3 regions of the Citrobacter sp. U14242 genome follow, and region 2 is predicted to be linked to each of the others. Evidence: predicted binding sites of a transcription regulator. Region 2 holds the regulator's gene; each other region holds the start of a gene.

Region 1 (4,377 bases), on a different contig from region 2:
TACGGCAATGCGCCCAATGCTGGAACGCACCGTAAAAGCGGCACTGCTGACTAACCTGCTGTTTGTTGTTGGAATTTTCTTAAGTCAGTGGTCTGCATAACTGACAAATATCAATTAACAACTGATGATTTTGCCAACAGTACACATAGCGCGATATACTAAAAATTCTCGCAGCAACTGAACGTTAAGCCTATGAAATACGATACATCCGAGCTTTGTGACATCTATCAGGAAGATGTCAACGTCGTGGAACCGCTGTTCTCTAACTTTGGAGGACGGTCGTCGTTTGGCGGACAAATCATCACGGTAAAATGTTTCGAGGACAACGGGTTGCTGTACGATCTGCTCGAACAAAACGGCCGTGGTCGTATTCTGCTGGTCGATGGCGGCGGTTCTGTCCGTCGTGCGCTGGTCGATGCCGAACTGGCTCGTCTGGCAGTACAGAATGAATGGGAAGGTCTGGTCATCTACGGCTCAGTACGCCAGGTAGACGATCTGGAAGAGCTGGACATCGGCATTCAGGCGATTGCCGCTATTCCGGTGGGTGCTGCAGGTGAAGGCATTGGGGAAAGCGATGTACGCGTCAACTTCGGTGGCGTGACGTTCTTCTCCGGCGACCACTTGTACGCCGACAATACCGGAATAATTCTTTCCGAAGACCCTCTCGATATCGAGTAAGCATAAAAGGCACCGTAAGGTGCCTTTTTTATACGTTGTCGCCGATTGCCGGATGGCGGCTTACGCTTTATCCGGCCTACAAACAGGGGCGATTACGCGAAAGATTTCGTGTTGTAGCAAGACGGCAAGCGAAGGTATCCCCAGGAGCGTAGTAAACTACGTGACTGGGGTAACTGAGCGCGGCTAACGCAGCTACGGCGCGAAAGATAAAGCGTAATCAGACTTCTTCCATACGACCCAGCAGGGCATGCAGACGATCCTGCCAGCCACTCTGCTGTTCTTTCAGGCTGTTGTTCTCACGCTCCAGCTCTTCACGCTGCTGCTGTGCAGACTGAACTTCCTGCGACAGTGAGTTGTTCTTTTCTTTCAGCTCTTCGATTTCCATCTGCAACAGCGTGATGGTATCAATCGCCTGCTGTACTTTTGCTTCCAGTTTCTCAAACACTTCTAATGACATCGTCATACCTCTCCTGAATTGCAAGGCGTTGATGGATAAAAATCCTCGTCCCGATAACCGGCGACGCCTTAATAAAAACGAGCGCACACTACTTAACACCGATTGTATGAAGCCGCGTCATCCCTGTCCAGCGGCATCCCGCGCAGATTGCGGTTTGCGACACTTTTAATCTTTGTCCTGGTGACATAACTGTCATAACTCTTAAGTGTTAACAGGATGATCGGTGAAATGATTCAGCTCACACTATTTTTGTATAACAAATACAGCGCAATGGCGCGAAAACGCTCATTTTGTTGATGGAGTACACACATTTTAATTTCGATATTTCTCGTTTTTGAGCGTTAACGATAAATTAACAGTGTGCCTACCGGCTCCGGGGATGTCAGTGACCTTCTCGCATACAATAAACATTAAACTCTTCAGGATCCGATTATGAGTCAAACATCAACCTTGAAAGGCCAGTGCATTGCTGAATTCCTCGGTACCGGGTTGTTGATTTTCTTCGGTGTGGGATGTGTCGCTGCACTCAAAGTGGCTGGGGCTACTTTTGGGCAGTGGGAAATCAGTATCATCTGGGGTCTGGGGGTAGCCATGGCTATCTATCTGACGGCAGGCGTTTCTGGCGCACACCTGAATCCAGCAGTCACCATCGCACTATGGCTGTTCGCCTGTTTTGATAAACGCAAAGTTGTACCTTTTATTATTTCGCAAATTGCCGGCGCCTTTTGCGCAGCGGCATTGGTTTACGGGCTTTATTACAATCTTTTCATCGACTTTGAACAAACCAACCATATCGTGCGCGGCAGTACAGAGAGCCTGGGTCTGGCTGGCACTTTCTCCACCTATCCAAACCCGCATATCAATTTTGTGCAGGCCTTCGCGGTTGAAATGGTCATTACCGCTATTCTAATGGGGCTGATTCTGGCACTGACCGACGATGGTAACGGTGTACCGCGTGGTCCACTGGCACCGCTGCTGATCGGCTTACTGATTGCCGTTATTGGTGCATCCATGGGTCCACTGACCGGTTTTGCGATGAACCCGGCACGTGACTTCGGACCGAAACTCTTCGCCTGGATGGCAGGATGGGGCGAGATTGCCTTCACAGGTGGTCGTGATATCCCTTACTTCCTGGTCCCCGTGTTTGGTCCGATTACCGGCGCAATTCTGGGCGCATGGGCATATCGCAAACTGATTGGTCGCCATTTACCGTGCGATGTCTGCGCGATTGAAGAGAAAGACGCTGCGGCCAACACTCAACAAAAAGCTTCGCTGTAATGTGACTACGGGACAAAAAAAATCATGACTGAGAAAAAATATATCGTTGCGCTCGACCAGGGCACCACCAGCTCCCGCGCGGTCGTAATGGACCACGATGCGAACATCGTTAGCGTTTCGCAACGCGAATTCGAGCAAATCTATCCGAAAGCAGGCTGGGTAGAACATGACCCAATGGAAATTTGGGCGACCCAAAGCTCCACACTGGTAGAAGTGCTGGCGAAAGCCGATATCAGTTCCGATGAAATTGCAGCGATCGGTATTACCAACCAGCGTGAAACCACCATTGTCTGGGAACGTGAAACCGGTAAGCCAATCTATAACGCCATTGTGTGGCAGTGTCGTCGTACCGCAGATATCTGCGAGAAGCTCAAGCGCGACGGTATGGAAGAGTACATCCGTAACAACACCGGTCTGGTCATTGACCCGTATTTCTCCGGTACCAAAGTGAAGTGGATCCTCGACCACGTAGAAGGCTCGCGTGAGCGTGCCCGTCGCGGTGAGCTGCTGTTCGGTACCGTAGACACCTGGCTTATCTGGAAAATGACTCAGGGACGCGTACACGTCACGGATTACACCAACGCCTCACGTACCATGCTGTTCAACATCCATTCCCTGGATTGGGACGACAAGATGCTGGATGCGTTGGACATTCCGCGTGCAATGCTGCCGGAAGTTCGCCGTTCTTCTGAAGTCTATGGCCAGACCAACATTGGCGGTAAAGGCGGTACACGTATTCCTATCTCCGGTATCGCGGGTGACCAGCAGGCTGCACTATTCGGCCAGCTGTGCGTGAAGGAAGGGATGGCAAAGAACACCTACGGTACTGGCTGCTTCATGCTGATGAATACCGGCGAGAAAGCCGTTAAGTCAGAAAATGGACTGCTGACCACTATCGCTTGTGGCCCGACCGGAGAAGTGAACTACGCGCTGGAAGGTGCCGTGTTCATGGCGGGTGCATCCATCCAGTGGCTGCGTGATGAGATGAAACTCATCAGCGATGCATTCGACTCCGAATATTTCGCCACCAAAGTGAAGGACACCAACGGCGTGTATGTTGTTCCGGCATTCACCGGTTTGGGCGCACCCTACTGGGACCCGTATGCACGTGGCGCCATCTTCGGCCTGACCCGTGGCGTAAACTCCAACCACATCATCCGTGCAACGCTTGAGTCTATCGCTTACCAGACCCGCGACGTGCTGGAAGCAATGCAGGCGGACTCTGGTATTCGTCTGCATGCGCTGCGTGTCGATGGTGGCGCGGTTGCCAACAACTTCCTGATGCAGTTCCAGTCTGACATTCTTGGCACCCGCGTTGAGCGCCCGGAAGTTCGCGAAGTCACCGCGCTGGGCGCCGCATACCTGGCAGGTCTTGCCGTCGGTTTCTGGCAGAACCTGGATGAGCTTCAGGAAAAAGCGGTCATTGAGCGTGAATTCCGCCCTGGCATCGAAACCACCGAACGTAACTTCCGTTACAGCGGCTGGAAAAAAGCGGTTAAACGCGCCCTGGCGTGGGAAGACCACGAAGAGTAATGCTGAAATGCCGGATGGGGCTAACGCCTTATCCGGCAAAACTGTCTCAACCCTGCACACGCACATACATCAATAATCCCGCCCCCTCCCCTGTGCTACACTTCGCGCCATTCCTTTCTGCTACGAGTTTGCAATGAGACGAGAACTTGCCATTGAATTTTCACGCGTGACCGAAGCGGCTGCACTGGCTGGCTATAAATGGTTGGGTCGCGGCGATAAAAATACCGCTGACGGCGCGGCGGTGAACGCCATGCGTATTATGCTCAACCAGGTCAACATCGACGGTACCATCGTGATTGGCGAAGGTGAGATCGACGAAGCACCCATGTTGTTTATTGGTGAAAAAGTTGGAACCGGTCTCGGCGATGCTGTTGATATTGCAGTCGATCCCATCGAAGGTACACGCATGACAGCAATGGGTCAGGCGAATG
Region 2 (4,377 bases):
GTGGTGTTTCGTGGTACAGCGCGAGGCAAATGGCGTCCAGCAGGGTGGTCTTCCCGGCACCGGTTGGACCGGTGATGGCAAACAGCCCGTTGCTGGCAAAAGGCTCTGCCGTGAAATCAACTTTCCATTCCCCTTTCAGGGAGTTGAGGTTTTTCAGACGCAGGCTGAGAATTTTCATGCTTCGGTCTCCCCGGCGAGCGTGTGTAAGGTCGTGTTAAACAGGTGATTCAGGCGCTCACGCTGTGGATCGTCGAGTTCTTCCAGCGCCAGACGGCGGTCAAATACCTCTGTCACGCTCAATTCACTCAACGTTTCACGTCGTTCATTGGCCATGATGCGCTCGCGTTGTTCACGGCTACGACGCACCAATAAGACTTCTACCGGTAAATCCTCGGTCAGGGCCTGGATTTTGCGCTGCATATCGTGCAGATAGTCATCGGTTGCGATTTCTATATCTAACCACACCGGCGGTTCCTGTTGCGTGTCACGCCATTGTTCCAGCTGTGCGCTAATCGTCGCTATATCGCCTTTCAACACGGCAAGCTGTTGGGTTACTGGCACGATGAGGTTTTCAACGGCGCTCAGCTTACCGTTTTCAAAGCTCACCAGGTGGACGCATTTGCTTTTGCCGCACTCGTCAAAACTGAGTGCAATTGGGGAGCCGCAATAGCGAATATGTTCTGTACCGCCGATGACCTGTGCCCGGTGAATATGTCCCAGCGCGATGTAATCCGCTGGTGGGAAATTTTGTGCCGGAAAAGCATCCAGCGTCCCAATATAAATATCACGTACGGCGTCACTTTTACTGGCACCGACGGTGGTCAGATGTCCTGTCGCAATAATCGGCAGATTCTGGTCGCCACGCAGCGCGCAGGCGTCCTGATATTGCTGTTGGTAATAGTCGGTGATTGCACCTAATACATGCTGCTGTTTTTCGTGACCGGTTAGCCCCGCCTGGCTGGTAATGATGTCACGTGGGCGTAAAAAAGGAACCGGACAGAGGATCGCGCCCGGCATGCCGTCGCGTTGAAGTAGCACTTGCGGTGCATGGCCCGCGCTGGCCACGACGGTGGTGTTGAGGAACGCCAGAATATCGCGGGATTCATTGAGTGTGGCAACGGAGTCATGGTTTCCTGCCAGCACGACCAGATGACAGCCTGTTTGCTGTAGATTGACAACAAAACGGTTATAGAGCTCGCGGGCGTAGCTTGGCGGTGAACCGGTATCAAAAATATCGCCTGCCACAATAATGGCATCCACCTGATGGGATTGTGCCGTTTCCAGCAGCCAGTCGAGAAAGGCCTGGTGTTCAGCGGCGCGGCTCTTGCTGTAGAAATTTTGGCCCAGATGCCAGTCAGACGTGTGGAGGATGCGCATAAGAGTTCCATGACAAAAAAACGATGGCGGAGATTATAACCTTGCAAGGGCGGTAATATCTTGTTTCCGGGCTGTCATAATTCGCCTGGCTGCGTTAAACCTGGACTATCTTTTCATAAATCTGTCATAAAAGTGACGCATAATGCCACGGTATTGATGGCAAACGATTTAATTATAAACAGGGCAAATCATGGCGAGACGTATTCTGGTCGTAGAAGATGAAGCTCCAATTCGTGAAATGGTCTGCTTCGTGCTCGAGCAAAACGGTTTTCAACCCGTAGAAGCCGAAGACTATGACAGTGCTGTGAACCAACTTAATGAACCCTGGCCGGATCTTGTCCTGCTTGACTGGATGCTTCCCGGCGGCTCGGGTCTACAGTTTATTAAACACCTCAAGCGTGAAGCGATGACGCGGGATATCCCCGTGATGATGCTGACGGCGCGCGGTGAAGAAGAAGACCGTGTGCGGGGACTGGAAACCGGCGCGGATGACTATATTACTAAGCCGTTCTCTCCGAAGGAGCTGGTGGCGCGTATTAAAGCCGTATTACGACGTATTTCCCCCATGGCGGTGGAAGAGGTTATCGAGATGCAGGGGCTGAGTCTTGACCCTACCTCGCACCGTGTGATGACCGGTGAGGACCCGCTGGATATGGGACCTACCGAATTCAAATTGCTCCATTTCTTTATGACCCATCCTGAGCGTGTCTACAGCCGCGAGCAATTACTCAATCATGTGTGGGGAACCAACGTATATGTAGAGGACCGGACGGTCGATGTACATATTCGTCGATTGCGTAAAGCGCTGGAGCATAGTGGGCATGATCGTATGGTGCAGACGGTACGCGGGACGGGATATCGCTTTTCGACTCGCTTCTGACTGCAGGTAATAAGAGCCTGAGGGATTAGGCTGTAAATGGAGTGTGACGTTTGCTTGAACGATTGTCATGGAAAAGGCTGGTACTGGAGCTGATCCTCTGCTGCATACCGGCTTTTATCCTTAGCGCTTTTTTTGGTTATCTACCCTGGTTTTTACTGGCGTCGGTAACGGGTCTGCTTATTTGGCATTTCTGGAATTTATTGCGGTTGTCCTGGTGGCTGTGGGTCGACAGGAGTATGACGCCTCCACCGGGGCGTGGCAGTTGGGAGCCACTGCTCTACGGCCTGCATCAAATGCAGTTGCGTAACAAAAAGCGCCGTCGCGAATTGGGTAACCTCATTAAACGTTTTCGCAGCGGTGCCGAATCACTGCCCGACGCAGTGGTGCTGACCACTGAAGAAGGCGGGATTTTCTGGTGTAACGGACTGGCACAGCAGGTTTTAGGGTTACGCTGGCCGGATGATAGCGGGCAAAACATTCTTAACCTGCTGCGCTACCCGGAATTCACTTTATACCTGAAAACGCGCGATTTTAGTCGGCCGATCAACTTGGTTCTCAATACCGGACGGCATCTGGAAATTCGTGTAATGCCCTACACCGATAAGCAATTGCTGATGGTGGCGCGTGATGTTACGCAGATGCACCAACTGGAAGGTTCCCGGCGTAACTTTTTCGCCAACGCCAGCCATGAGCTGCGCACACCGCTGACGGTGCTGCAAGGTTATCTGGAGATGATGCAGGAGCATCCGCTGGAAGGGACGACGCGAGAAAAAGCGCTGCATACCATGCGTGAGCAAACCTACCGTATGGAAGGGCTGGTGAAGCAGTTGCTGACACTGTCGAAAATTGAAGCTGCACCGACGATGATGCTCAATGAAAAGGTGGATGTACCGATGATGCTGCGCGTGGTTGAACACGAAGCACAAACGCTGAGCCAGCATAAACACACGTTTACTTTTGATGTTGATAGCCAACTGAACGTGCGGGGCAACGAAGAACAACTGCGTAGCGCAATCTCAAACCTCGTGTATAACGCGGTGAATCACACGCCTGCGGGAACGCATATTACCGTACGCTGGCAGCATGTGGCGTCGGGAGCGGAGTTTAGCGTGGAAGATAACGGTCCGGGTATTGCTGCTGAGCATATTCCACGTCTGACTGAGCGTTTTTATCGTGTAGATAAAGCGCGATCCCGACAAACGGGGGGGAGCGGATTAGGACTGGCGATTGTGAAGCATGCTCTGCATCATCACGACAGCCGTTTGAATATAGACAGTACCCCAGGCAAAGGAACACGTTTTAGTTTTGTGCTTGCGGAACGTTTAATTGCCAAAAATAACGGTTGAAACGTATTCGTAAGCTTATCTTTCCAAAAGCCAGCGCAAGCTGGCTTTTTTTGTTGCAGTCAATAAATAGATCCTGAATTTTACGACGTTTGATTGTTTTTTGTTCGCATGATTACCCATGTCTTTTTCCAGGGAATGGTGTTTTGTGCTGGCTCAATTTTTCATATCGCTATATTGTTCTGGTTTTTAGATCCCACCTTGCTTTAAAACGTTATAAGCGTTTAAATTGCGCATCAAATGCTGTCATACCGACTGCATTTACGCGGTAAATCGAAAAACTATTCTTCGCCGCGCCATGCAGGGAGAATTTCCCGCTGGAGTTGCTTAAAAATTCCGCTGTATCATCCCGCGGGGAAAGGCAGAAAATTAAACGTTTTCAACACCACATCCACAGGCAGTAAGACTTTATGACCCATCAGTTAAAATCGCGCGATATTATCGCTCTGGGATTTATGACATTTGCACTGTTCGTTGGTGCAGGTAACATTATTTTCCCCCCAATGGTTGGTTTGCAGGCAGGCGAACACGTCTGGACTGCAGCCTTTGGCTTCCTGATTACCGCCGTAGGCCTTCCGGTACTTACCGTGGTCGCACTGGCGAAAGTAGGCGGCGGCGTGGACAGCCTGAGCACGCCTATCGGTAAAGTTGCCGGTCTGCTGCTGGCTACCGTCTGCTATCTGGCCGTGGGGCCATTATTCGCCACGCCGCGTACCGCAACGGTTTCGTTCGAAGTTGGGATTGCACCGTTGACCGGTGATTCCGCGCTGCCGCTGT
Region 3 (4,377 bases), on a different contig from region 2:
ACCATCTGGCAGGTTGCTGAGCAAATCCAGTGAGCCGGAGGAAAAGTGCAGAGCGCTTTGGCCGCGGGTAACAATCGTGCAGCGCAACCCGCTTTTTTGCAGTTGTAGGCCACACATCAGCCCGGCGAGACCGCCGCCGATAATGACGGTATCAAATTTCATCCTGGTGCTCCTTTTCCAGACCGCATAACCCCTGATAAACCCAGCGGGTGAATTCGCTTTCGCGCAGTGCATCCCCCCACGCGATAGGCTGCACGCCTTTCCAGCGTTCGTTGAGAAACTCTGAAAGTTGGGTGATAGATTGTGCGGCGGTGGTGACATTAAAACGTTGCAGCAAGCCTGCGGCGCGGCAGGCGCACAATTCGCCCTGGCACGTCCCCATCCCGACGCGGGTGCGACGACGTAAATCGAGCAAACTGTTGACGGTTAAATTTTCAACGGCATATTGCACTTCACCTGCGGTGACAGCTTCACATTCACAGACCAGGCTGCGGTGCTGACGGCCTTCGCTAAGCCATGCCGGGGTGCGGTCGCCATGGCGGTAGACCGCCGAGCCGCGCAGTGGCGCTGGCAAAGAGATAACGCGTTTAAGCGTGTGTTCGGTCGATTCCTGCGAGCCTGGGAGTGCAGTTTCTGCGGTCGTACAAGGGCGAGAATTGCCCAGTTTTCGGCACACTGCATCGGTGGCCCATTCCGCCATCAGGCGGTAGGTCATCAGTTTACCACCGGTAATGGTGATAAATCCGTCCAGTCCGTCGCGCGTTGCGTGATCGAATAACACAATACCGCGGCTGACGTTACGACCGGTCGGATCGTCGTCGCTGGCCACCAGCGGACGCACACCGGAGTAAGCTCGCAGGATGCGAGTTTTCGCCATAACTGGCGCCAGCTTCTCACCTTCACGCAGCAGAATATCCACCTCTTCTGCGGTGACGCGGTTGCTGTCGATATCGTCGTAATCAATGTGCTGTGAGGTCGTACCGATCAGCGAAATGGTATCGCCAGGGACCAGAATATCGGCGTCAGATGGCTTACGGCAGCGGTTGATAACATGCTGGTTTATGCGATGGTCCATGATCAACAGAGAACCTTTCGCGGGGAACATACGGATGCTCAGATCGGCATATTCCGCAATGCGCTGTCCCCAGATCCCGGCGGCATTTACGACCACCGGCGCATGCAGAGACTGCATCTCGCCCGTCAGATGGTTGCGTACGTTCACCCCGCACACAGTCGCACCTTCACGAATCAGCCCCGTCACTTCATGGGCCGTCAGGATGACTGCGCCATGTTCGCGTGCATCCAGCATGTTGGCGGCGGTTAAGCGGAAAGGATCAACGGTACCGTCTGGTACTTTCACTGCGCCAATCAGTTGCGGGTTTACCGAGGGTTCGATAATACGCGCCTGTTGTGGATCAATCGCTTCTGCGCGGATGCCTGCGTCTTCACAGGCACGAATAAAGGTTGCCTGGAAAGAGAGTTCATCTTCCGGCAGCGTAATAAACAGACCGTCCGTCGGCTCAACACAATGGCGGGCGATACGTTTCAGAATTTGGTTTTCGCTAATGCATTCGCGGGCAGATTCAGCATCAGTAACGGCGTAACGTGCTCCGCTGTGCAGCAGACCGTGGTTACGGCCCGTTGCGCCTGTCGCGATATCGTGGCGTTCTACTAAGATGACGCGCAATCCGCGTAGGGCACAGTCGCGTGCGATCCCTGCACCTGTTGCTCCTCCACCAATGATAATCACGTCACTTGTTTGCGAGTCGCGAGTTTTCATTGTTTTTCCTCACAGTTCGTTTTTTATCATTTAGCCACATAAAAAACATGGATTGTTTGATTTCGCGCATAATCGCTCATAATTCGAAAATGAAACGTGATTCCGTGCGCTTTTATGAACATTTGTCATAAATGTGTAACAATCTGTGCTGTAATTCACATTATTGCCTTGAATGTTTCCTTAACATCGCGGCCACACTGGGAGCGGTAGGGTTGTTGCGGCAATCTGCAGTGTTTCCTTCGAATGAAAGACGGCCACGGAGGCTACTATATATGTTGAGCATTTTTAAACCTGCGCCACACAAAGCACGTTTAGCTGCAGCGGAGATCGATCCGACTTATCGTCGATTACGCTGGCAGATTTTCCTGGGGATATTTTTCGGTTATGCCGCGTACTATCTGGTACGTAAGAACTTTGCTCTGGCCATGCCATACCTGGTTGAGCAGGGTTTCTCTCGTGGCGATCTGGGCTTTGCGTTGTCCGGTATCTCCATTGCATACGGATTTTCGAAATTCATCATGGGGTCCGTCTCGGATCGCTCGAATCCGCGCGTTTTCCTGCCAGCTGGCCTGATTCTGGCTGCTGCGGTGATGCTGTTCATGGGCTTCGTGCCGTGGGCGACATCCAGCATTGCAGTAATGTTTGTGCTGCTGTTCCTCTGCGGTTGGTTCCAGGGGATGGGGTGGCCGCCGTGTGGCCGTACCATGGTGCACTGGTGGTCGCAGAAAGAGCGTGGCGGCATCGTTTCCGTCTGGAACTGTGCGCATAACGTGGGTGGCGGTCTGCCTCCGCTGCTGTTCCTGTTGGGTATGGCCTGGTTTAACGACTGGAAAGCTGCGCTGTACATGCCTGCCTTTGGTGCGATAGTTGTTGCGCTGTTCGCCTTTGCGATGATGCGTGATACGCCGCAGTCCTGTGGCCTGCCGCCTATCGAAGAGTACAAGAACGACTATCCGGATGATTACAACGAAAAAGCGGAAGAAGAGCTGACTGCGAAGCAGATCTTCATGCAATACGTACTGCCGAACAAACTGTTGTGGTATATCGCTATCGCCAACGTGTTCGTCTATCTGCTGCGTTACGGCATCCTGGACTGGTCACCGACCTATCTGAAAGAAGTGAAGCATTTTGCACTGGATAAATCGTCCTGGGCTTACTTCCTGTATGAGTATGCCGGTATTCCGGGTACGCTGCTGTGCGGCTGGATGTCGGATAAGGTCTTCCGCGGTAACCGTGGTGCCACCGGTGTGTTCTTTATGACGCTGGTGACTATCGCGACCATCGTTTACTGGATGAACCCGGCAGGGAACCCGAACGTTGATATGGCTTGTATGATTATCATCGGCTTCCTGATCTACGGCCCGGTAATGTTGATCGGTCTGCATGCGCTGGAACTGGCACCGAAAAAAGCGGCGGGCACGGCGGCAGGCTTTACCGGACTGTTCGGTTATCTCGGCGGTTCTGTGGCGGCGAGCGCCATTGTCGGCTACACCGTTGACTTCTTCGGCTGGGACGGCGGCTTTATGGTGATGATTGGCGGTAGCGTGCTGGCGGTGATTCTGCTGGTGGTCGTCATGATTGGTGAAAAACGTCATCACGAAGAAATGCTGCTGAAACGTAACGGGGGCTAATTAATGAAAACCACATTGAAAAGTCTCAGCGTCGCGCTGATGCTGGCTGGTATGGTTGTTAGCAGCGCGGCGGTCGCCGCCGATAAAATCGTGATTGCGCATCGTGGGGCAAGCGGTTATTTACCGGAGCATACGCTGCCCGCGAAAGCGATGGCCTATGCTCAGGGCGCGGATTATCTTGAGCAGGATTTGGTGATGACCAGGGATGACCATCTGGTCGTCCTGCATGACCACTATCTGGACCGCGTCACCGATGTCGCTGAGCGCTTCCCGGATCGTGCGCGTAAAGATGGGCGTTACTATGCCATCGACTTTACGCTGGATGAGATCAAATCGTTGAAATTTACCGAAGGTTTCGATATCGAAAATGGCAAAAAGGTACAGACATATCCAGGGCGTTTCCCGATGGGTAAATCTGATTTCCGTGTGCACACTTTCGAAGAAGAGATCGAGTTTGTTCAGGGATTAAATCATTCAACCGGCAAAAACATCGGCATTTACCCGGAAATGAAAGCGCCGTGGTTCCATCACCAGGAAGGGAAGGACATCGCCGCTAAGACGCTGGAAGTGCTGAAAAAGTACGGGTACACCGGTAAGCAAGATAATGTCTATCTGCAGTGCTTTGATGTTGCGGAGTTAAAACGCATCAAAAATGAACTGGAACCGAAGATGGGGATGGATCTCAATCTGGTGCAGTTGATTGCGTACACTGACTGGAATGAAACTCAGGAGAAAAAACCAGACGGCAGTTGGGTGAATTACAACTATGACTGGATGTTCAAACCGGGTGCCATGAAGCAGGTGGCGGAGTATGCGGATGGCATTGGGCCGGACTACCATATGCTGGTTGATGAGAAGTCCAGTAAGGGCAATATCTCATTAACGGGTATGGTACAGGACGCGCACCAGAACAAGATGGTGGTGCATCCATATACTGTTCGTGCCGATCAGCTGCCGGATTATGCA

Evidence for each region. The regulator PhoB, encoded in region 2, activates phosphate uptake and scavenging genes when phosphate is short. The targets are predictions, from matches to a motif close to CTGTCATAAAACTGNCNNAT.
Region 1: a site for PhoB is predicted at 1,325-1,344, ahead of ACLJXE_RS20925 (MIP/aquaporin family protein). Genes of this name have one in related genera too.
Region 3: a site for PhoB is predicted at 1,903-1,922, ahead of glpT (glycerol-3-phosphate transporter). Genes of this name have one in related genera too.

The regions. Positions count from the first base shown of each region.
Region 1 covers NZ_JBKGLW010000014.1:71,666-76,042, reverse strand. The annotation lists gene menA (1,4-dihydroxy-2-naphthoate polyprenyltransferase) at 1-100, shown strand, start outside; gene rraA (ribonuclease E activity regulator RraA) at 193-678, shown strand; gene zapB (septal ring assembly protein ZapB) at 896-1,141, opposite strand; gene ACLJXE_RS20925 (MIP/aquaporin family protein) at 1,568-2,413, shown strand; gene glpK (glycerol kinase GlpK) at 2,438-3,946, shown strand; gene glpX (class II fructose-bisphosphatase) at 4,080-4,377, shown strand, end outside.
Region 2 covers NZ_JBKGLW010000003.1:284,582-288,958, reverse strand. The annotation lists gene sbcC (exonuclease subunit SbcC) at 1-178, opposite strand, end outside; gene sbcD (exonuclease subunit SbcD) at 175-1,377, opposite strand; gene phoB (phosphate response regulator transcription factor PhoB) at 1,568-2,257, shown strand; gene phoR (phosphate regulon sensor histidine kinase PhoR) at 2,308-3,603, shown strand; gene brnQ (branched-chain amino acid transporter carrier protein BrnQ) at 4,011-4,377, shown strand, end outside.
Region 3 covers NZ_JBKGLW010000001.1:341,582-345,958, forward strand. The annotation lists gene glpB (glycerol-3-phosphate dehydrogenase subunit GlpB) at 1-162, opposite strand, end outside; gene glpA (anaerobic glycerol-3-phosphate dehydrogenase subunit A) at 152-1,780, opposite strand; gene glpT (glycerol-3-phosphate transporter) at 2,053-3,411, shown strand; gene glpQ (glycerophosphodiester phosphodiesterase) at 3,415-4,377, shown strand, end outside.